DNA from 2 places in the Sebaldella termitidis ATCC 33386 genome. Region 1 is predicted to be linked to the other one. Evidence: riboswitches for the same ligand, from Rfam matches in the RefSeq annotation. Region 1 holds a riboswitch; the other holds the start of a gene.
What was found. Region 1 has a riboswitch for FMN ahead of STERM_RS16365 (DMT family transporter). Riboswitches for the same ligand answer to the same signal wherever they lie in the genome.
Positions count from the first base shown of each region.

Region 2: linked by a shared signal. The riboswitch ahead of ribH (6,7-dimethyl-8-ribityllumazine synthase) and the one ahead of STERM_RS16365 (DMT family transporter) in region 1 are both predicted to bind FMN.

Region 1 is NC_013517.1:3,484,335-3,495,882, forward strand. Features, by position in the region: gene STERM_RS16340 (DUF4125 family protein) at 1-605, opposite strand, end outside; gene STERM_RS16345 (DUF4037 domain-containing protein) at 648-1,571, opposite strand; gene STERM_RS16350 (tetratricopeptide repeat protein) at 1,568-2,401, opposite strand; gene STERM_RS16355 (APC family permease) at 2,471-3,799, opposite strand; gene STERM_RS16360 (M50 family metallopeptidase) at 3,820-4,848, opposite strand; FMN riboswitch at 4,940-5,064, shown strand; gene STERM_RS16365 (DMT family transporter) at 5,123-6,067, shown strand; gene STERM_RS16370 (Cof-type HAD-IIB family hydrolase) at 6,138-6,908, opposite strand; gene STERM_RS16375 (cell division protein SepF) at 7,023-7,481, opposite strand; gene STERM_RS16380 (YggS family pyridoxal phosphate-dependent enzyme) at 7,493-8,164, opposite strand; gene hemW (radical SAM family heme chaperone HemW) at 8,174-9,247, opposite strand; gene STERM_RS16390 (phospho-sugar mutase) at 9,256-10,977, opposite strand; gene STERM_RS16395 (6-phospho-alpha-glucosidase) at 11,264-11,548, opposite strand, start outside.
Region 2 is NC_013517.1:2,964,944-2,976,491, forward strand. Features, by position in the region: gene STERM_RS13665 (class I SAM-dependent methyltransferase) at 1-216, opposite strand, end outside; gene STERM_RS13670 (thioredoxin family protein) at 485-973, shown strand; gene STERM_RS13675 (NAD(P)H-dependent oxidoreductase) at 1,043-1,597, shown strand; gene STERM_RS13680 (bifunctional 3,4-dihydroxy-2-butanone-4-phosphate synthase/GTP cyclohydrolase II) at 1,721-2,923, opposite strand; gene STERM_RS13685 (riboflavin synthase) at 2,938-3,573, opposite strand; gene ribD (bifunctional diaminohydroxyphosphoribosylaminopyrimidine deaminase/5-amino-6-(5-phosphoribosylamino)uracil reductase RibD) at 3,592-4,683, opposite strand; gene ribH (6,7-dimethyl-8-ribityllumazine synthase) at 4,740-5,207, opposite strand; FMN riboswitch at 5,405-5,523, opposite strand; gene STERM_RS22560 (PDDEXK nuclease domain-containing protein) at 5,693-5,887, opposite strand; gene STERM_RS22565 (DUF1016 N-terminal domain-containing protein) at 5,893-6,105, opposite strand; gene STERM_RS13700 (aminopeptidase) at 6,390-7,622, shown strand; gene gmhA (D-sedoheptulose 7-phosphate isomerase) at 7,715-8,302, opposite strand; gene STERM_RS13710 (LysR family transcriptional regulator) at 8,312-9,193, opposite strand; gene STERM_RS13715 (DUF6320 domain-containing protein) at 9,268-9,870, opposite strand; gene STERM_RS13720 (hypothetical protein) at 9,951-11,162, opposite strand; gene proC (pyrroline-5-carboxylate reductase) at 11,162-11,548, opposite strand, start outside.

The sequences.
Region 1 (11,548 bases):
TCTGCATCTTCAAGAGAGCTGTATCCGTACATTTTTACCATATTCTCAAGATTATCACGGACCAGATTCCGTCCGGCACGGACACAGTCAAGAATATATGAATAATAAAGCTCCAGAGTCTCCACCGAATATGTAAGAAGCTCCCCCCTGTAATATGTTTCCACTGAAGTCACTTCCTCTGTATCGTCGTTTTTTTCCAAAGGTCTTCCTGCATTGGAAAGCTTAGGATATTTTTTATTTACCTCTTTCCTCCACGGAAGATATTCCTTTAGAATATTTTCAGTTATTTCCTGTTTTATATCACTTATTTTGGGAAGCTTGTCTTTAATTTTCCCATATTCTTCCGGCATTGTGTATTCCATCATTCTGGCATATTTTTCAGTAAGAAGATTATATCCTGCTGCCTCTGCTCTGATCAGATCTGTAAGATAACTGTTTAAAACAGGAGTATTGCAAGTTTCCCACTGGCTTTTCCTCATTATTTCAAATGTCTCCCGATCATTCTGACACGAGGCCTGTCCACCGATATTCTGTGTATTATGAAACATTTTCCATTCTCTCTGTGTTATTTCCTCTGCCAGCTCCTGTATACTTTTTTCAGTCATAAATTTTCTCCTTTCCGGTTACATAACCTGTTTTTAGCTGTACTAATCTATCCACGGATTAGAATTTCTCAAACTCTCATCTGATATTTTTCTCTGAATATCCGGTCCGTGATCAAGTAAAAAATCACTTTTATTTTCAGAAATCCCCTGTATTTTCAGCTCATTAATTATCAGTCCGCAAATTTTTTCTGCTGTTTCAGGCTTTTCGGAATTTTGTATACTTATAAGATTATTAAGCAAATTATGCACTTCTTTGCCAAGTATAGGCAAAAACTGCATATCCTTATGCATCCATTTATAAAAAGGCATATATTTTTTATTCAGAAGATAAATCATGTATATACTTTCATTGATAAACTCAGCTTCTGCAATTCTTGCAGCAACAAATTCCCCTCTTTTCAGACATCTTCCAAGGTTATATTGTCCCGATTGGGCTATTTTCATACATCTGGAAGCTATTTTATCAAGCCTTATATCCTCAGGATAATATTCCAGAAGGCGGTTTCTTATTTTCGTAAATTCGCCCAAGGGATCGCTGAATACACTGCCGTTTGTTACTATAGAAAGATTTGTTTCGGGAATCATTCTCCATTCATCCAGCGTTTCAGGCCCGTTTTCTTTTCCTGTAAATTTCCGGTAAAAGCTTTCTGTATTCAATACTCCCCGTCTGCCGCCTCCCCATTCGCTCATTTTCAACGCAGGAAACGACATAAAGCTCTTTGGCAGAGAATCCAGTATTTCCCTGAGCTTTCCGCCGTATATCCGGTAATCTTCCTTTGTCAGCCAAAAACAGCATGATGGTCCGAAATCATGGTCTCTTGATATTTCATCATCATAACCGTAACACTCAGAACCCTCGCCTACAAGTCCGACCGCTGTCCGTTCTGTAAGCTCTCCTGCTTCTTTCTCTATCACAGGCTTGCAGACTTTTTCATAATAAAGCCTTGACAGTTCCATTCCTTTCATGATTCTTCACCTGTTTTTGCCCTTACTGCTTTCAAATTCTCTTCAAGATTTTTATAATTAATGCTGTTTTTTCCAAATGTCTTTTCACAAATCCGAAGGCTTTCCTCAAATAAATCTCCGGCTTTTTTATATTCCTTCTCTTCATAGAAAAATATAGCAAGATTGTTTAAAGCCGCTGAATAAAGCGAATGCTCTTTTCCCAGTGTTCCGGCAAATATTTCCAAAGCTTCTTCCGTACATTTTTTAGCTTTTTCCCTTTTTCCAGTTAATTTATAAGGAAGTACAAGATTATTAAGAGTAGTTCCGTATTCAAGCCTGTAATCCGACAGCTTTCCCAGAATTTCCAGACTTTTTTCATGCAGCTCCAAAGCCTTTTCGTATTCCTTTATATCCTGATATAAAAGCCCCAGATTATTACATACACTTGCATATAGATATCCGTTTTCACCATTTGCTGAATATATTTTCATGCTCTTTTTATAAAGCTCCAGAGCTTTATCATACTCTCTCATAAATCTGTATAATTCTGCAAGATTTAAAATACAAGTGGCATATTCTCTATTATCTGTGCCGTATTTTTTTCTTATAAGCTTTTCTGACTCAAGCAAATAGCTCTCTGCCTCGCTATATTCGCCTACATATCTCAAAATTCCGCCTAAATCATTTAATATTGTTATTACTTCATTACTCTCAGTACCGTAATTCTGTCTCGCAGCAAAAAGCAGTTCCCTGTAAACGGGAATTTGCTCCAAAACTTTTCCCTGTTTTTTTAATTCCAAAATTTTTTCTGTCAGGCTTTCCAAAGACATCTCCATTCTTATTCCTTTCATTTATACATACACTAATAATCCCTGTTTCAAAAATATAGATTTATTATAAACAAATTTCCTGTATTAAATTTATTTGTCTTTTTTATAAAATACCAGTCCCGCTGCTATTAATACTCCCGATATAAACATATACCACGGATTGGCTATAGCTGCATATACTGCTATTGTAATCCCGCTTATTGTGGCAAGTACGGGAATAACCGGATAACACGGCACCTTGTAAGGTCTTTCTATATCAGGTGCTTTTTTTCTCAGTATTATAACACCCATAAACAGGAAAGAATAATATACCCAGAATACCGCTACAGGGATATCACCGAATACATTGGGATTTCTCGTGATGAATATAAGTGCCAGATAAATACATGCCAAAATATACATAAGTATAGAAGCATTTATAGGCTGATCATATTTTGTATTCACTTTTCCGATTATATTCTTACAGGGAAATTTATTTTCCAAAGCCAGACTGTAAGGAATTCTGGGGCTTGCTATTATAAAACCGTTTAATCCGCCGAATGCAGATATTACAATTCCGGCAAATATAAATTTTGCTCCTTTTTCCCCGAAAAGATAAAGAGCTATTCCGAATATTCCCTGCTCTATTATTTTATTTACGGGAAAAACGGCAAGCAACGCTGTATTAAACAGTAAATATACCAGAGTTATTATACTTAAGCCCCATATTATCGATCTTGGAAGATCTTTCTTCAGATTTTTCAGCTCTCCGGATATGGAACTTACATATATCCAGCCGTCAAATGCAAACATAACAGGCACCAAAGCTTTTCCAAACAAAAGAAAAAAAGATTTCCCGTGACCGCTCCCTGTCATTCCGTATGAATTCCACGTGACATGCAGCATATTCCCTTTTGAAAAACCATATATTATTATCAGAACAATAGGAATTAATTTTGCTGCTGTCGATACTATCTGTATTATTCCTCCGGCTTTTTTTGTAAACATATTTATAAAGCTTACTGCTGTGAGCGTTCCGAAGGAGATAAGAAGCATATAAGGCATATTTGCCTCTATTCCGAGAAAATTCAGCAAAAAAATAGAAAAATAGTATACTATAATTGCTTCTATTGCTGGCATATATAAAATGCAGAGACTCCATCCCACTATATAGGAAAAAAATCTTCCATATATTTCATCTGCATAAGCTACTATTCCCCCAGTTTTAGGTATTGCTGCACTCACTTCCGCAATTGTCAGCCCGGAAAAAATTGTTATTACCCCGCCGGCAGCCCAAGCAAGAAGTGCTATTTTCGGGTTACCCCCTGCTTCATTTAATATCACCTCTGCCTTAAAGAATATCCCTATTCCTATGACAATTCCCACTACCATTGATAATGCTACGAATAAACCGTATTTTTTATTTAAATGCGTTTCCATTTTTTGTAATTCCTATTCCACTAAAAGTTTTTTATATCATTAAATACTACAAAAACCATCAAACCTATAAGAAGACTAAAGCCTATTATATGAAATTTTTCTTCAAGCTTCTTATTTATCTTTATTCCTATCATTTCCAAAAATACAAAAATGATTCTGCCGCCGTCAAGTGCCGGAAACGGCAAAAGATTAAGCAGTCCTATATTAAGTGATATCAACACAAAGAAATTCAGCAGTATTATAAATCCGCCGCTGGAATAAGCCTCTCCCACTACTTTAGTAAGTCCTACCGGACCTGTAAGATTGTTTAATCCTACTTTACCTGTTACCAGCCCCGCCAGTCCTTTTATCATTTCTTCCATTATTTTGAAAAATGAAAGAAAAGACAGCTTTGCCCTGTCAAGAGGATTCATTTTCGGAGCATCTACTTCCACTCCCAGTATATAATTATTTCCCTCTCCTGATGTAAGCTTTGTTTTCAAATCTATCTCTTTATTGTCTCTTAAGACTTTTAAATCTATATCCTGTCCTTTATATCCGCTGACATTTAATTCTATAATATTTTTCGTAAGCTCCTGCCAGTTATTTATTTTATTTCCGTTAAAGGAAGTTATTATGTCTCCCTTTTGCAAAACACTGCTTGCTTCTGCAGATACCGCAACATTCTTTACTTTTGCCGGTATATCCTTAGTTGAGATTACACCTGTTATAGAAAATAAAATAAATAATGCGATTATCCCTGACAAAAAATTCATAAAGACTCCTGCACTTAGTACTATCAGTCTTTTTAAAGGATTTTGCGTATTAAACCCGTTTTCTACTTCATTTTCTGCTTCCACTTCCATTCCGTCTATGCTCACAAAACCGCCGAAAGGAATTGCCCTTATAGAGTAGACTGTTGTTTTTACTTTTTTTGATATAAGCTTCGGCCCCATACCTACTGCGAACTCCAGTACAGGCATATGAAACATCTTCGCTGTTATAAAATGTCCGAATTCGTGGATAAATACTATTATCCCTAATAAAAGCACTGTAATTATTATACTCATAATCTCTCCTTTATCTGAATGTTCTTATATTATATAACAGAATTGAAATTATTACTATTGACATTTTTTATTAGAAATTATATGATAGGATTATACTCTTCGGGGCAGGGTGCGATTCCCTACCGGCGGTAAAGTCCGCAAGCTTATTTTTTTTATAAGCACGAACCGGTTAGATTCCGGTACCGACAGTTATAGTCTGGATGAAAGAAGATTTTTATGCTGCTTTCTTTCATTGCTTGATGAAAGTTTTTTTATTTTGGGAGGACTTCATATTATGGATAAGAAATTCAGGTTTTTCAGCAATATCCTTATAATTATTGCAGCAGCTATGTGGGGAATAGACGGTGTGCTTCTTACTCCGTCATATTTTTCGGTATTTCATTTTTATAATGTGGAATTTATTGTGTTTGTGGCACATTTTATTCCATTTATATTTTTGAGTATTTTTATGTTTAAAAAGTATAAATATTTAAAAGTGTTTACTCTGAGTGATATAACATACTTTTTCCTGATTGCCCTGTTCGGGGGTGTCATAGGTACACTTTCTATGGTAAAAGCACTGCAGCTCAGTGAATTCAGCCAATACAGCGTTGTTATACTGCTTCAGAAATTGCAGCCTGTTTTTGCTATTTTACTTGCAGCAATACTGCTAAAGGAAAAACCCGGCAAAAAGTTTTACCTTCTGGCGTTAGTTGCCGTATGTTCCAGCTATATACTTGCTTTTGGCTTCAAAAGTCCTATGCTTCTCGAAAAAAATAATGTGCAGGCATCTTTATACTCTGTTCTTGCTGCTTTTTCTTTTGGAAGCGGTACGGTATTCGGAAGAAAGGTTTTAAATAAATATGATTTTTCCACAAGTACTTTTTACAGATTTACATTTACAGCTCTTATTATGTTTGTAATACTTCTGTTCAAAAAAGAACTCGGGACTGTATATGCATTTACAGCCAATAAGGACATGGTTTTTCTTGCATTATTTATTGCCTTTTTCGGACTTTTGGCTGTATTTATATATTATTTGGGATTAAAAGGAACCTCTGCATCTGTAGCCACTCTTTGTGAACTGGCTTTTCCGCTGACTTCAGTGGTTTTAGAAGGAATCCTCAGACATAGGGTTCTCAGCTTTATTCAGATTATCGCTGCTTTAGTTTTGATTTCTTCAATTTTATATCTGAATTTTTCAAATATTAATTCTGAAGAAAAATTTGAAAAAAGCTGATCTGATTCCAATACAAAAACTAAAATTAAAAAACGGAGTTTGTCCCTCATTAAGGATTTACTCCGTTTTATTATATCAGTCCTAATTTTACCATTGCTTTATATACTCCGTCGTCATCAATGGAGTCTGTTACCATATCGGCACACTCTTTCAGATTATCACTCCCGTTTCCCATGGCAATACCTATCTTTGAAGCTTTCAAAAGCTCTATGTCATTATCACCGTCACCAATAGAAACTACTTCTGAAAAATCTATACCGAGATTTTCCAGTAAAATTTTTACCCCAGTCTGCTTTGATACTGATTTTGAAATAATATCCACACCTGCTTCATTCCATCTGAGAATACGCATATTATTTTGCTCCGCTGTTTCGATAAGAATATTATCATATCTGCTCCCTGCGAAAATCCACAGACAATTTCCCGGAATATATCTTTTTTCAAGCTTTTGAGGCATATACTCTATATCCACGACATCCAGATCATTCATTTTTTCAGGATGTAAATTCAGATATGTTCCATCATTATTTATGATTCCATAAGAAAAATCATTTTTCTCTGCCAGTTCAAACATAACTCTGGCTTTGTCTTCATCTATTATCTGATCATGTATTATTTTGTTTTCAAGCCATACAGTATGACCATTTAAAAATACTGCATTATTTATGGAAAGCTTATCAAGATATTCATTAATTGTATACTTCGGTCTTCCTGTGGCTATGATAGGTATTATGCCGGATTTTTTCAGTAATTTTATTGCTTTTTCCGTATTTTCCCTCATTGTATGATCTTTTTTTGATACAAGTGTATCGTCAAAATCAAAAAATACCGCTTTTATCATTTCAAATCCTCCATTGCAATTAAACACAAAAAGGTTCAATTATATTAATTTTTAATAAAAATTGAACTATAGTTTCTGTATTAATTTGTATAAAATCCATAAAATACTTTGATTTTAAAAGTCCTTTTCTTCAAACATGGCGTCATCCATATCTTCATATCCAATGCCGCTTGGTATAATCGTAAATACTTTATCAGTGATCTTAGAAAGCTGTGCATCCATGGCATAAGCCGTTCCGCTCACGAAATCTATTACTCTCTGTCCTATTTCAAAACCTAAAAATTCCAAACTAAAAGTAACTACCTTTTTCTCTTTTATAGAATCCGCAATTAATCTCGAATCCTCAAAAGTTTTCGGCCTTATTATTGATACTGAACTCACTCTCATCTTACCACCTTCTTCTCGTCTTGCACCGCCAAAAATATTTACGATCTTTCTGTTTTCATCGTTTATATTAGTTTCTATAGGCTGAGATTTTATCTGCACGTGTTTTTTAGGCTCATAATACTCCTCCTCAAACTCGTCTTTTTCATCATAATTCATGCCTATCATTTCCAGAATTTTTTTAAACACCTTTTTCCCTCCTATTCAAACAGCTTGCTGCCGATCCTCACTATTGTAGCACCTTCCATCAAGGCTTCCTTATAGTCATTTGACATTCCCATTGATAATTCATCTAAATTCAGATTATATTTTTTATTTATATCATTCTTAACTTCAAATGTTTCTCTGAAATACTTCCTTAGTTCACTTTCATCATCTGTTAAAGGGGCCATTGTCATCAAACCTCTTATATTTATATTATCAGCTCTTACTTTAAATACGTCTGATAACTCTGATACGTGAAAACCTGTTTTTGTTTCCTCATGACTGACATTAACCTGTATCAGTACATCTACTTTTCTCCCGATTTCACAGGCTTTTTCATTTACTTCCTCAAGTAAAGAAATTGTATCTATTGAATGTATTAAATTAACACGCTTAATTATATACTTTATTTTATTTTTTTGCAAGCGTCCAATAAAATCCCATCTTAATTCAGGATTATCAATAGTTTTAATCTTGTCTCTAAATAACTGTGCCTTATTTTCACCAAAATAATTAAACCCCATATTAACTATTTTCTGGTGTTCTTCAATGTCAAAATATTTTGTTACAAATAAAATTTTTACTTTTTCAGGATAAGGTGAATATTTTTTTATATCATTTTCTATTTTACTGTAATTTTCTATGATTTTATCTTTATTAAGCTCCATGCTGTCTCCTTATATAAATTCCACGAACACTTCATTGGCAAGCATTACACCTTTTTTAGTAAGTATTATTCTGTTATTTTCTTTTTTGAGAAGTCCGTTCCCGAATAATTTTTCTACTCTGCTGTCATTAAAATACGGTATTCCTGTATCCAAAAGTCTAAGTCCCAATATTATTTTCATTTTTTCTTTTTCAGCTCTGTCTACATTCTCAAGGCTGCTGATATCTATGGGCAATTCTTTATTGTCTATCATTTTATAATACTTATACAGATTTTTCAGATTTTTATATCTCTGGTCATTGTAATAGCTGGAAGAATTTACTCCCAATCCTATGAATTCCTTATTTTCCCAGTATTTCGTATTATGTCTTGCTTTTTTTCCCGGCTTTGCAAAATTGGATATTTCATAATGAATATAACCGTCTTTTGTCAATTCTTCTATTATTGTCTCGTACATACGTGCTTCGAGATCAATATCAGCTTCCTCTATCAGTCCATTTTCCCTTTGTTTCCAGAATAACGTTCCTTCCTCCCATATAAGAGAATAAACTGATATATGATCTGGACTTATTTCTTTTATTATTTTGATATCATTATAAACATCCTCAAGAGTCTGCCCGGGTATGCCAAACATCAAATCCACAGTTATATTTTCAAAGCCTGCTTCCCTTGCTTTTCTGTATGTCTCCAATGCCTGTGTACCATTATGGTTTCGCCCTGCCGTTTTCAGCACATGATCCTGAAAGCTCTGAATCCCTATGCTGAGTCTGTTTACTCCCGCTTTTCTATAATTACGAAAATCTTCGGTACTATAATTAAGGGGATTTATTTCTGCTGTTACTTCTGCATTTTCTTTCACTTTCAATGCCGAGAGTATTTTGGCGAAATTGTCAGCCCCTATTAATCCAGGAGTTCCCCCTCCAAAATAGACTGTATCATAGTAGTACACCGGATACAGTCTGCTTTCCTTTATTATATAATCTGTATATCTGTCTATTTCATGCCCCATATTTATAAATGTCCAAAAGTCGCAATAAAAACATTTTTTATCACAAAACGGGATATGAATATATAATGCGTCCATAGAATTACCTATATTTCCAAAGTTTTTGTAAATTCTTTCATTGTTTTATCCAGTTTTTCCTGTACTGCTTTTTCTGATTTTTCATTTACGCTGAAATAAAACTTGATTTTCGGCTCAGTTCCTGAAGGTCTTGCAGTTATATATGTATCATCTTCAAGAATAAACTGTATTACATTCTCCACAGGAAGATTGATATCTTTTTCCTCATTTGTTTCATAGTTGTATTCTTTTTTTAGTTTAAAATCTTTTTTTATTTTTATCTTTTTACCCAGAAGCTTATCCTTTACATTTTCACGAAGATCTGTCATTAAAGCTCCCATTTTTTCTATTCCGTCTTTTCCTGCAAGAGTTACTGATTCTATTCCTTCCAGATAAAATCCGTGTTTTTCATAGAATTTTTCCAGCTCTTCCGGAATACTTGTTCCTTCCGAATCATAGAAAGCTGCCATTTCTGCTATAATAAGACTTGTTACTATGGCATCCTTATCTCTTGCATGTGTACCTACTAAATATCCGTAGCTTTCCTCAAAACCAAACAGATATGTTCCTTCTATTTCTTTTGCTTCAAACTGTCTTATTTTCTCTCCTATATATTTGAAACCTGTAAGTGTTTTTATAACTCCCACATTTTCAGAAGCTCCTATTTTATCTATCATAGGTGTAGAAACCACAGTTGTTATTACCTTTGCATCTGCCGGAATATTCTTTTTATTATTCAGCAGATACTGTAAGATCAAAAGTCCCATCTGATTCCCGTTTGGATAATACCATTCTCCGGCTTTTGTTTTTACAGCTATTCCTATTCTGTCCGCATCAGGATCATTAGCCATTACGAGAGTCGATCCTATACTGTCCGCAAGCTTTATCCCCAATTCAAAAACAGGTTTTTCTTCGGGATTTGCATATTTTACTGTAGGAAAAGTCCCGTCCGGTTCTATCTGTTCTTTCACTGCCGTTACATCAAAATCAAGCTCCCCAAGTACTCTCATTACAGGTCTTCCGCCTGTACCGTGAAGAGGAGTGTAAACTATCTTAAATTTCTCTTTTCCTTTTATCTCTTTATTTATTACCTGTGTTTTTATTGCTTCTATGTATAAATCGTCTATTTTTTCATCTAAAACTATAATAAGCCCTTTTTCTTTAGCTTCTTCTTCTGACATCAGCTTAATTTCATCAAATCCGTTAATTTTATTTACTTCATTAACTATTCCGGAAGCATGAGGCTCTACCACCTGTGCGCCATCTTCCCAATAAGCCTTATATCCGTTATATTCCACAGGATTGTGACTTGCAGTAACCACTACACCAGCCATGCATCCCATTTCTCTTACGCCGAACGAAAGCTCGGGTGTCGATCTCAGGCTTTTATAAACATAAGCTTTTATTCCGTTTCCTGCCATGACTCTTGCTGTATTCATAGCATATTCCACAGAACCTATTCTACAGTCATGCGCTATTATTATTCCTTTTTTTACAGCATCTTCCTTATTTACAGACAACATATAATTAGCCAGTCCCTGAGTGGCTTTTCTAATAACATATTTATTTATTCTGTTAGTTCCTACACCTCTGATACCTCTAATACCTCCTGTACCAAAAGTAAGGTCCTTATAAAATCTTTCTTCCACTTCTTTAGTATCACTTTTTATATTCTCCAATTCTTTTTTGTCTTCCTCGTCAATAAAGTCTGAATGAAGCCACTCGTTGTATCTTTGAATATAATTTTCCATTTTATCCTCCTGATTTTTTAGTTCTCTTTCTTTTTAATTCTACCATATTTTTTCCAATCTACAAAGATTTTTATAGTAAGAAAATAAAATGGAACGCGATTCTGCTTTGGCTGTTTATTATTTCCATAGTTTTTCCCCTTATTATCAGTTATTTTAATGTAGTTTTCCTATAGAAAACTCTTTAATTCCCTTTTTTTATCCCTAAAAATAAAAACAGACTTTTCGTCATCACACGAAAAATCTGTTTTGGTTTAGAAATCGAAATATTCTGCGGGCTCTATACTTATTATTTTAATTCCGGCCAGTATTCTTTATTAGCCTCGATCAAATCATCAAGTATCAGTTTTGCTACTCTTGCACTAGGCACAGTTTTTGACAATGTAATTGCCTGCCACAGTTTTTCATAAGAATTTTCTGCCCATGCTTCTACTACGAGTTTTTCTACCGAAACCTGCTGCTCCATCATTCCTTTCTGGAATTGTGGTATACTTCCTACCACAAGCGGTTCAGGTCCCTGCGAACCTACTATACATGGTATTTCCACCATTGCCGTAGGGTCAAAATTTATTAT
Region 2 (11,548 bases), 520 kb from region 1:
CAAAAGTTTTTTTCTATTTTCTCCATCCGTTATTTCTTTTATCCAGTCAACAGATTTTTTTATAAAATCAAGTTTTCGTGTAGCACTTTCTAATTCAGTATTTAGGTGTGCAGCAAGCATTCCTTTTGATATATGGGGATCATCCCAAAATTTAAGTCCTGTTACTTCATAAGCTGCAGGTCTTTTTTCTAAATATTTTAGTAATAATCTATTCATAAAGTTGTTTTCTCCTATAATTTTTTAATTTTATTTCAGTTTGTCTGTTTTTTTTACATTCCATATCTCCCCATTATCATTTATCCTTTGGAAACAAAAATTCATCATTATATTAATAAATAAACTCAAGTTATCAAATTCAACGTTATTGTACCATATTTTTTTATAACTGAAAACTCCGAAATCAAATTTCCCGCTCTTCTTTTCTTTGAAATGCTTTCTTTTTTTTTCATTTTAGTTTATAATATGGTTAATGAGGTGATTTTATATGAATGATTTTAGTGAATATTTAAACTATTCTGATGAAGCTGACAAAGCTAAGCAGTTAAAAATTATGGATAAAATAATACTTAGTAAAGAAACAGAAGAAAAGGTCAAAGCTGTAAGCAAAAAAATCTCTTTTGTCATTTTTGCCGAACCTTACTGTCCTGACTGCAGAGCTTTTGTTCCCTTTATGGAGAAGTTCGCAGAGCTTAATCCTTTTATCCATGTTACATATTTGTCAAGAAAGGATAACCTTGAGCTCCTTGCTTCATTATCAAAAGAAGCAAAAATCCCCAGCATGTTTTCATATGTGAACGGTAAAGCTCATCTTGTTTATCTGGAACTTCCGAACTTTGTCTGGGAAAAAATAAAGGATGGAGAAGATTCAAGCGAGCTCCGTTATAATTATCGTACAGGAGTCTATAATAAAGAGGTAGAGAAAGAAATCCTTAATATTGTTTTGAAAGCAGATAAGGAAAATGACCTGCCTTAATATAATAATACTAAAAACAGGGACTATTTTGTTCCCTGATTTTATATCTAATAAAAAAGGGTGATTATTTTGAAAAACAATTTGATTATTTGCTGTTCACCTATTTCAGACAGCTGCAGTAATAAAATAAAAAACGGATTGATTGGTATTTTAAAAAAGAGAGATGAGAATGTAGAAGTAAGAGATCTTTACGCTCTCCAGTTTGACCCTGTCATCACTGAAAATGATATATCTTCGGCTTTTCAGGGAAAATACAGAGAAGATGTAATGAAAGAACAGGAATATTTGAAGAATGCCGACAGCGTATTTCTTATTTTCCCTATTTATTCATCAGCAATGCCTGCCTTAATGAAAGGATATATTGACAGAGTTCTTTCCCAAAACTTTGCCTACAGCTATAACAGCGACGGGAGCATTAATAAATTAATGACAGGAAAAACTATTTCAACTTTTTCACCTATGGGAGCAGCATTGAAATATTATGAGGAAAGCGGTGTCAAATCTGCTATGGATGCTATTTTTTCAGCAACTTTCTTATTTAGAGGCTTTGAAATTTCCAGTATCAATTATTTTGGTTCTGATAATCGTGAAAAAATGCTGTCTGAGCTTGAGAATTTAATATAAAATTTTTTTAAATCTATAATTTAAAACTGTCCGGCATACTGAAAGAGAATTTCAGAGAGCCGGACAGCTTTTATATTAACAAGTATATTTAATTTTAGGATTTTTCTTTTCCGATTTTATTAATTATAATTCCTGTTTTAAAATATGTCCCATTTTATATTTTTTTGTTTTCAAATAATTTCTGTCTACATCATTTGATTTTATTTCCAGTTCTTCTCTGTCAGATACTTTTATCCCGTATTTTTCCAGTCCGTTTATTTTTTGCGGGTTATTTGTCATAATTGAAACTGATTTTATTTCCATATCCTTTATTATTTGTGCTGCTACGGCATAATCTCTCATGTCATCGCCGAACCCCAGTTGATGATTAGCCTCTATAGTATCATATCCTTCATCTTGAAGATTATAAGCTTTCAGTTTGTTTATAAGTCCTATTCCTCTGCCTTCCTGTCTAAGATAAATAAGTATCCCCTCTCCTTTTTCCTCAAGTTCAGCCAGAGCTCTTTCCAGCTGCTCTCCGCAGTCACATCTTTTAGAGCCGAATACATCCCCGGTAAGACATTCAGAGTGCAGTCTTGTGCTTACATTTTCTTTTCCTTTTATTTCTCCTTTTATCATGACAACATATTCTTTCTTTTCTATTTTATCATTGTAAGCAGCTATTTTAAAATTGCCGTATTTAGTAGGAAGATTGGCGGTAACTTCTCTTTGAACCAGTTTTTCATTTATTTTTCTATATAATATCAGATCCTCGATTGTTATTATTTTAAGATTATTGTCTCCGGCAAATTTCAAAAGATCATCTCTTCTTGCCATCGTACCGTCATCTTTTAATATTTCTATTATTACCCCGACTTCCTGAAAACCTGCTATTCTGCATATATCCACTGCTGCCTCGGTATGTCCCTTTCTTTCAAGAACACCGTTTTCTTTTGCTATCAGGGGAAATATATGTCCGGGCTTTCTAAAATCATTTTCTCCTTTGGCATTATCAGCAAGATCTTTAATTGTGGCAAGTCTGTCCTGTACTGATATCCCTGTAGTAGTATTCTCATATGAATCCACAGATACTGTAAAAGCTGTTCCGTGACTATCAGTATTTTTTTCTGCCATATAATAAAGCCCCAGTCTGTCTGCTCTGTCCTTTGTGAGCGGTACACACATAAGTCCTCTTGCCTCTTTTACCATGAAATTTACCACTTCTTCACTTATCGTTTCCGCAGGAATAAAAAGATCCCCTTCATTTTCCCTGTTCTCATCATCTACAATAATAACCGGCTTTCCATTTCTAATGTCCTCAAGAGCTTCATTTATAGTATTAAACATGTTATTTCTCCTCTCTAAAAACCATTTTTGCTCAAAAATTCCTGTGTCAATCCTGTTTCTTTTTCTGAATTAAGTATTTTTTCTACATATTTTGCAAATAAGTCTGTTTCTATATTAACCAGGTCTCCGTTTTTTTTACTTCCCAGTATAATATTTTTTATGGTATGAGGAATCAGAGATACACTAAAGGTATCATTTTCTGCATCAATTACTGTCAGACTTGCTCCGTCCAATGTAATTCTTCCTTTTTCCACTACATATTTCATATATTTTTTGTCCATCTTTATTTTATAATGTCTGGCTATTCCATTTGTTTCTACCGAGATAATCTCACCTTCACACTCAACATCTCCTGTCACCAGATGTCCTCCAAGCGGCTTTGAAAGAGTCAAAGATTTTTCAAGATTAACTTTATCTCCTGAACGCAGTCTTTTCAGATTTGATCTGTTTATTGTTTCGTACATCGCATCTGCCGTAAATAAATTTTTTTTATATCCTGTTACTGTAAGACAAACTCCATTCACAGCAATACTGTCACCTATATTTACATTTTCCAGAACCTTTTCCGCTTCTATTTCTATCTCAAGTCCCTGATTTTTATTTTTTATATTTGCTATTTTCCCTATTTCCTCTATTAATCCTGTAAAAATGATATCAGCTCCTTTCTGCTATACTTCCTGCAATTCAAATTCCACTCCTATATTATTTCCGTATAAATTATATTTTATGTTTCTGAGTATTATCGAATCACTGATCTTCTCAGTTGAAAAACCGCTTATAAAACTTTTTCCGCTGCTGTCTCCGAGAATTTTATCAGAAATAAATATCTCGCCGCCATCTATCAATTTCTCGCTAAAAGCCTTTGAAATCATTTTTTCTCCACCTTCAAGCAAAACAGAATCTATCTTGGCTCTCCCAAGTTCTCTCAGAATATCTGAAACAGAAAATTCATAATCCGGCAGCGTTATGAATTTTATGCCAAATTCATTTTCCAATTCTGAATATTTGGCTGTCCCTGTATTATTTTCCGAAGTTATAATTATAGTTTTTTTATCATAATTATTAGATATTATATTAAGCTCTGTATTTACCTTTAAGTGCGGATCTACTATGATTCTCAGCGGATTGACACCGTTTTCTATTCTTGCGGTTAATCTTGGATTATCATTTAATACTGTTCCTATTCCTACCATTATTCCCATAAATTTATTTCTGTAAAACTGCACTTTTTCCCTTGCGGTCTCATTGCTTATCCACTTGGAATCACCATTTCTTGATGCTATTTTGCCATCCAGCGTTATAGCACATTTTAAAAATAAATAAGGTATTTTTTCTTTTATATATTTGAAGAAAGCTTTATTAATATTGTCACACTCTTCTTTTAATACACCAGTATGTACTTCTATATCATTCTCTTTCAGCATTTCTATTCCCTTGCCTGAAACAAGAGGATTGGGATCTATCGAACCCACAAAGCATCTTTTTATTCCGGATTCAATTATTTTTTTTGCACATGGCGGTGTTTTCCCATAATGGGAGCAAGGCTCCAGAGTTACATATATATCCGCTCCCTCTGCACTTTTTCCTGCTTCATCCAGTGCATAAACCTCTGCATGAGGCCCGCCGTATACTCCATGATAGCCCTTTCCTACCACTGTACCGTCTTTTACAACTACAGCCCCTACTAAAGGGTTGGGATTCACATGTCCTAATCCTTTTTCAGCAATCTCCAAAGCCATTTCCATATATTTTTTATCCATATGTTTCCTTTCAATACTTTAACTCAATACAGCTGTTTATATTTATTGTCAAAGTATTAGTTTTCAATCTGCTTTATTAAATTTACCATTTCTATTGCTGACATTGCTGCTTCAAAACCTTTATTTCCTGCTTTCGTCCCGGCTCTTTCTATAGCTTCTTCTATATTATTTGTAGTAAGTACTCCGAAAATAACCGGAATTTCACTGTCCAAAGCTACATGAGCCACACCTTTGGAAACTTCAGCACTCACATAATCAAAATGTGGTGTAGAACCTTTTATTACAGCTCCAAGTGTTATTACTACATCATATTTTTTTGAGTTTGCCATTTTTTTAGCTATCAATGGTATCTCAAAAGCTCCCGGAACCCATGCTGTTTCTATATTTTCCAAATTTGTTTCATGTCTTGTCAGACCATCCACTGCTCCTTCCAGCAATTTGGAAGTTATAAATTCATTAAATCTTCCTGCTACAATTCCCACTCTCAAACCTTTTCCACTAAACATTCCTTCTAGTTTTTTCATTTTCTATTCCTCCTGATAGTTTTTTGAAAAACATAAGCAACAGTTTGGATTTTAATAGTCTTATTGGCAGCTTATCTCATTTTATTTTCACCATATTTTAGATATAAATAAGCCGAAGCACTATTATTATAAATAAAAAAATCCGGATCATAAATCAAATCCAGAGCGTATATATCAAAAAAGCGATATATTTTATTTACTTACTTCTTTCATCCAGACTTTACTGTCGGTACTGGAATTACACCAGTTCATGCTTAAATATAAGCTCGTGGACTTTACCACCGGTCGGGAATTTAACCCTGCCCTGAAGTTTATTTGTTTTTCTAAGTTTATAATATAATATTTTTCTTATTATGTCAAATATTTTCTCATTGCTTTTTTAAATCCAGCAGAAAGATAATTAATTTATATAAAATATCAGTTTTACGGAATAAAACTGGAGGATAAAATTTTTCTAATCCTCCATAACTTTTTTCAATTCTTCCTTACTTGGACTTACTTGCAAATATCTGTGTATTTTCTTCAGGAAGTGTCATCTCCACGATTGTCTCACTTTTGTCCTTACACAAAATTATTCCTATTATTTTATTTTCATCTTCATTTTTTATTTTTCTGTCATAATAATTGACATACATCTGCATTTGCCCCAGATCCTGATGTTTTAATTCTCCTATTTTCAAATCTATTAATCTGTTATCCTAATATTCTTTTCTAATTCTTCAGACAGTGTCTGAAGAATTGATCTTTTTGAATATATTATGTAAAACTTTCTCATTTGTGTTAAATTTGTGAAAGACAATCCCTTACCAAATTCTTTTGTCAATATTTTGGATATATTTTCCACAAGCTGTTTTCCATATTCTGCATGTTTTTCTCCTTTCTGTTTTTCTTCTACTATTCTTCAGCCTACTTCATAATAAGTATAAGTCATTATGCTATCTACAGTTCTTTTGACTTTATTTCTTGCATTATTTAATAACTCAACTACTTCTTTATAAAATTTCTGATTTCCTAGCCGCATATAATCCCCTTTTAAATTTTTTATTTAATTATTAGTATTGTATAATTTTTCATTTACTATAGTATACTTAATTTCTGCTTTAAGAATAATATCGCTTATTCTCATTTTACTTTTTCTATGGTACTATATTAATATAATTTGTACTAAGAAAGGAATATAACATGAAGACTTTTGAACAAAAACTGGATGATTATGCAAAATTAATCACCAAAATAGGACTTAATATACAAAAAGACCAGGATTTTATTATTACTGCTCCTGTTTCTGCAGTAGAATTTATAAGATTAATAGTAAAAGAAGCATATTCACTTGGAGCTAAGGAAATTTATTACAGATGGTATGATGATGAATTATCTCTGATACGATATAATAATGCTCCGGATAGTGTCTTTGACACATTTCCGAAGTGGATGGCTGAAGGGTACACAGAGCTTGTAAAAAATGGTGCTGCTGTATTGTCTGTATTTGTTTCTGACCCTGAATTGCTGAAAGACGTTGATCCTGATAAAATAAAAAGAGACACTATTACGAAATCAAATACTTTCAAAGAATATAAAGATTATGTTATGAACGGCAGCAGTAACTGGTGTGTAGTTTCTGTTCCGAGTATTCCGTGGGCGAAAAGTGTCTATAAAGATGAAAAAGATTCTGAAGCTGTTTCCAAGCTCTGGGATTCTATTTTTGAAATAAATAGAATTAATACTGCCGATCCAATACAGGCATGGAAAGATCATTTCGAAAAACTTGAAAAATTTAAAATATATCTGAATGAAAAGCAATTTGCAAAGCTTTACTATAAAGGTGAAAATACTGATCTTACTGTAGATCTGCCAAAAAATCATATTTGGCAGGGCGGCTGTGAACATACTACTAAAGGGCTCGTCTTTGCAGCTAATATTCCTACGGAAGAAGTTTTCTGTATGCCTTATAAATATGGTGTAAATGGTGTTTTGAGCAGTACAATGCCTTTAGAGTATAACGGTAATATTATTGATAATTTCAAGTTCTATTTTGAAAATGGAAAAATAGTAAGCTTTGAGGCTGAAAAAGGATATGCTACACTCGAAAATCTTCTGAGCTCCGATGAGGCTTCAAGATATCTGGGAGAAGTAGCTATTGTTCCTGTTTCTTCACCTATTTATAAAACCGGCCTTATTTTTTACAATACTCTTTATGATGAAAATGCAAGCTGTCACTTTGCTCTTGGAAGTGCCTATCCAAACTGTATAAAAAATGGCGAAAACATGACAAAAGAAGAGCGGGAAAAAGCCGGTGTTAATGATAGTATCATCCATGTGGATTTTATGGTAGGAAATGATAAGCTTTCCATTATCGGAGAAACAGAATCCGGTGAAAAAATTTCTATTTTCAAAAACGGTGAATGGGATATTTAAAAAAATAGCAGTATTACAATCGCGCAATACTGCTTTTTTATAAAAAAACTGTGCTAAAACTTTCACTTTGGCACAGTTTGAATCAATCTATATTAGTCCATATAATTCTCTGGGAATAAAACTCTTTCTACTCCTTCAATAATAATATGTAAAATCATCATATGTACTTCCTGAACTCTGTCTGATGTTTTTGCATTTATTATGAACTCGTAATCGCACATTCCTTTCAGCTGTCCGCCGTCTTTTCCAAGAAGTGCAACTGTCTTTAGTCCTTTTTCTTTTGCCACTTTTACTGCTTCAATTATATTCTTTGAATTTCCCGAAGTCGAAAGTCCTAAAAAGAAGTCTCCTTCCTGTCCGAACGCTTCTACTCCTTTAGAAAATATTGCATCAAATCCATAATCGTTTCCTACACAAGTTATATGTGAAGAATCAGAAATGCTTATTGACGGTAATGCGGGTCTTTCTTTTCTAAATCTTCCAGTGAATTCTTCAGCAAAGTGCATAGCATCACAGTTACTTCCGCCGTTTCCTGCAATTAATGATTTTTTCCCGTTTTTATAAGCATCTGCCAATTCTGTAGCTATTTTCCCTATTGTTTCAAAATTTTTCTCATCCTTAATAAATGCTCCAAGTACTTCATACTCTTCTAAAAATGATTGCTTTAAAATTTGATCCATATTTTCCTCCTATTTTTTTATATCACTCATTATTTCATAGTTTTTCAAAAATTCCACAAATTTACTTATTCCTTCTTTATCTTCATTTTCCCTGATTAAAACTATCTGAAATCTGTCCTCTGATTTTTCAAAGCTGTGAATTGTTTTTAAAATTCCTTTTTCTACTTCTTCATAAACACTGTAATAAGGCAGTATCGCAAAACCTAGCCCTTGTTTTAGAAGGTTTTTCATAGTTTCTATACTCCCGTTTACTGCTATTCTCTTTTCAAGGTTAAATCCTATTATTTTTTCAAAAAAATCAAGATATTTAGTTGTCAAAAGTGTATCTCTTTTCAAAAGAGGTACTTCTTTCAAGTCTTCATAAGACTCTACATCTACGGAAGTTACCACTACAAAAGGATATTCATCAGTTTCTATAACCTTTATTTCCTTATCTTCTATGAAATACTCTTCCATAAGAGCAATATCTACTGTTCCTTCCTTCAGATGCTTTACCAGTGATTCCTTGTTCTTTATGTATAAATCAAATTCTATTTCCGGAAATTTTTTTCTGAATTCTATCATAATTCTCGGCAGTATCGGCTCACCAATATTATGTGTTGCACCAATTGATATTTTTCCCTTTTTATACTGAAGAATTTTCTTCATTTCATTTTCCATTCTTGAAATTCTTTCAAATACATCCTGTGACATTTTAAATAATTCTTTTCCAGCAAAAGTCAGCTTAAAGTTTTTTGAATTCCTCTCTATAAGCTGCAATCCCAAAGTATGTTCCAGTTTTTTTATCTGTATGGAAACAGCCGACTGACTTATATAAAGCTTTTTGGCGGCTTTTGTGAAGCTTTTTTCATTACACGCCTCAAAGAATATTTTTAAATGGTGTATATCCATAACACTCTCCTAATCATTTACAAATTATATTTAATTATATATCACTTTTAAGTATTTGTCCAGTAAGTTATTTTTTATAAATGCATTCTTTTTTCTAATTCTTCATCGTACTCTTCATAAAAATGTTTAAACATTAAACCAAATACTATTAGAGGTATCGATGCAAGCAGTGACCACGAAATTTTTCCGCTTATGATAATTTCAATGGATATAATAAATATCCCTATCAGTATCAAAAAATAATTAAAAACCTTTATTTTTGATTTCTTATGTTTTTTTATTTTGGAAAAAATAAGACCCAGTATAAAAAAACTTATTACTATAGGTATTCCTATCTTTACAGACCAAGTCAGTTTTTCATCATACAGGTCAAGAATCAAAAGAAACACTGTAAGACTGGTACTAAGCAATAAAAGATTTTTTTTCAGATTCCACCCGTCAGTAGCTATAAAAACTGCAATATTTGTAAGAATCAGCGAAGGAATAACAAAATATCCCCAAGTCAGTCTTCCGTTAATTGCAATATTTCCAAGCAATACCTCAAGAATAGAGATAACTGATAGTGTAAGCATTATAAAATATAACCTGCTTTTTATTTTCTTTTTATTCATTTTGTACAGATTTATTTTTACCTCGGGATATTCTTCTTCCGGCTCCTGAGTTAATTCCTCATACATTACTTTAGTCTTGCATAATGGACACTCTTTTCTGCCCCTTTCTAATTCAACACCACATTTTACACAATACATCTTTTCTCCTAATAATTGCTGATAATTTTAGATTTTATCCCTAATTTTCTTAAATATCTGAAATAATTTTTTTCGAGCTCATTATTCGAGCTCAGATTTCCAAAAGTCAGATATACTTTTCCATTATACCCTATCATTCCGATTTTAGCCTTGCATCTTTTGCTCGGCGGCGGTATAAATTCAATTTTTTCTATATATTTTACCATCTCATCGTCTATTTTAAAATCACCCAAGTTTGAAAAGCCTGAAGTATAGCCTCTTTCCCCGTAATAATCAAATATAAACGGAAGAAATAAACGCTTTACAAAGTATGGCACCACGCCTATAAGCTTATTTCTGCTGGGCTTCATAGCCTTATAAATACTTTTGTAAAATTCTTTTTTATTTATTTTTATCTCAAAATAAGTATTTACATATTTTATTATTTCCTCTAGAGTATAATCACCTAATGTGGGATCAATGCTGGGTGTTATATTGATGAAGAAATTTCTGGTTGTTTCATTGTCAAATATTTTTCTCAGGTCTACCGGCACTCCTATAACAATACTTTCTTTTGATGCATTAAAAGTGTCCAGTATGACTTTAAAATATACACTTAATAAGAATTTTCCCGTACTGGTACCGTATTCTTTGGCTGTAGCTCTTATTTCATCAAGTGACATTTCACCTGTAGTAACATAGTAATAGCCTTTTTCCAAAACTTTGTAAGGGAAATGAAAGGCTTTTTTTATAGTTACTTCTTTACTTACTTTTTTCATATATTTCTCATAAAGATTCTCATATTCCGGTTTTTTGGCTTCATCCTTTTCTACCGGCAAATTATACTTCAAAATAAGATATTCTCTCAAAAGATCTCTCAAAAAATCAACTGCTCCCATACCATCAGTCAGAAAGTGAGCTATTTCTATTGATATTTTTTTCTTATAATACAATATTCTCAGAGGTGTCTCTTTCTTTACATATGTACATGGATATGTCATCTCTCTTGAAACAGAAAATTTTTTATTTTTTTGCTGGAGATAATTCCAAAATACTCCCTTTTTCAGTTCAACATTAAAAAAATCATATTTCTCAAGCAGATTATCTGCTGCTTTGATTAGTACTGTTTTTTCTACATTTTCTTTTAAAACAGCCGACAAACGGAAACATGTAGATCGTCCTTCGCTGATAATAGATGAATAAGTCTTGGCGAAAGCATCTAATTTATACCATTTTTTCATTATTTTTCACTTAATTTTACAGATTTTTCGGTACATTTATTTACAGCTTCTATCAGTGCCGCTCTAAAGCCGCCTTTTTCAAGTGCAGCTACTGCTTCTATTGTTGTTCCGCCAGGGGAGCAGACTTCATCTTTCAAAAGGCCCGGATGTTTTTTTGTTTTTCCTATCATGTGTGCAGAACCTGCCACTGCTTCCGAAAGTATTCTGTATGCTTTATCTCTCGGCATACCGTTTAGTACTGCTCCGTCAGCAAGCGCCTCAATAAAGATATCTACTACTGCAGGGATTGAACCGCTTATAGAGGTAAATACATGCATAAGCTTTTCATCTATTTCCTCTGCACCGCCAAAGCCTGTAAGCAATTCCAGAATTTCTGCCTTTTCTTC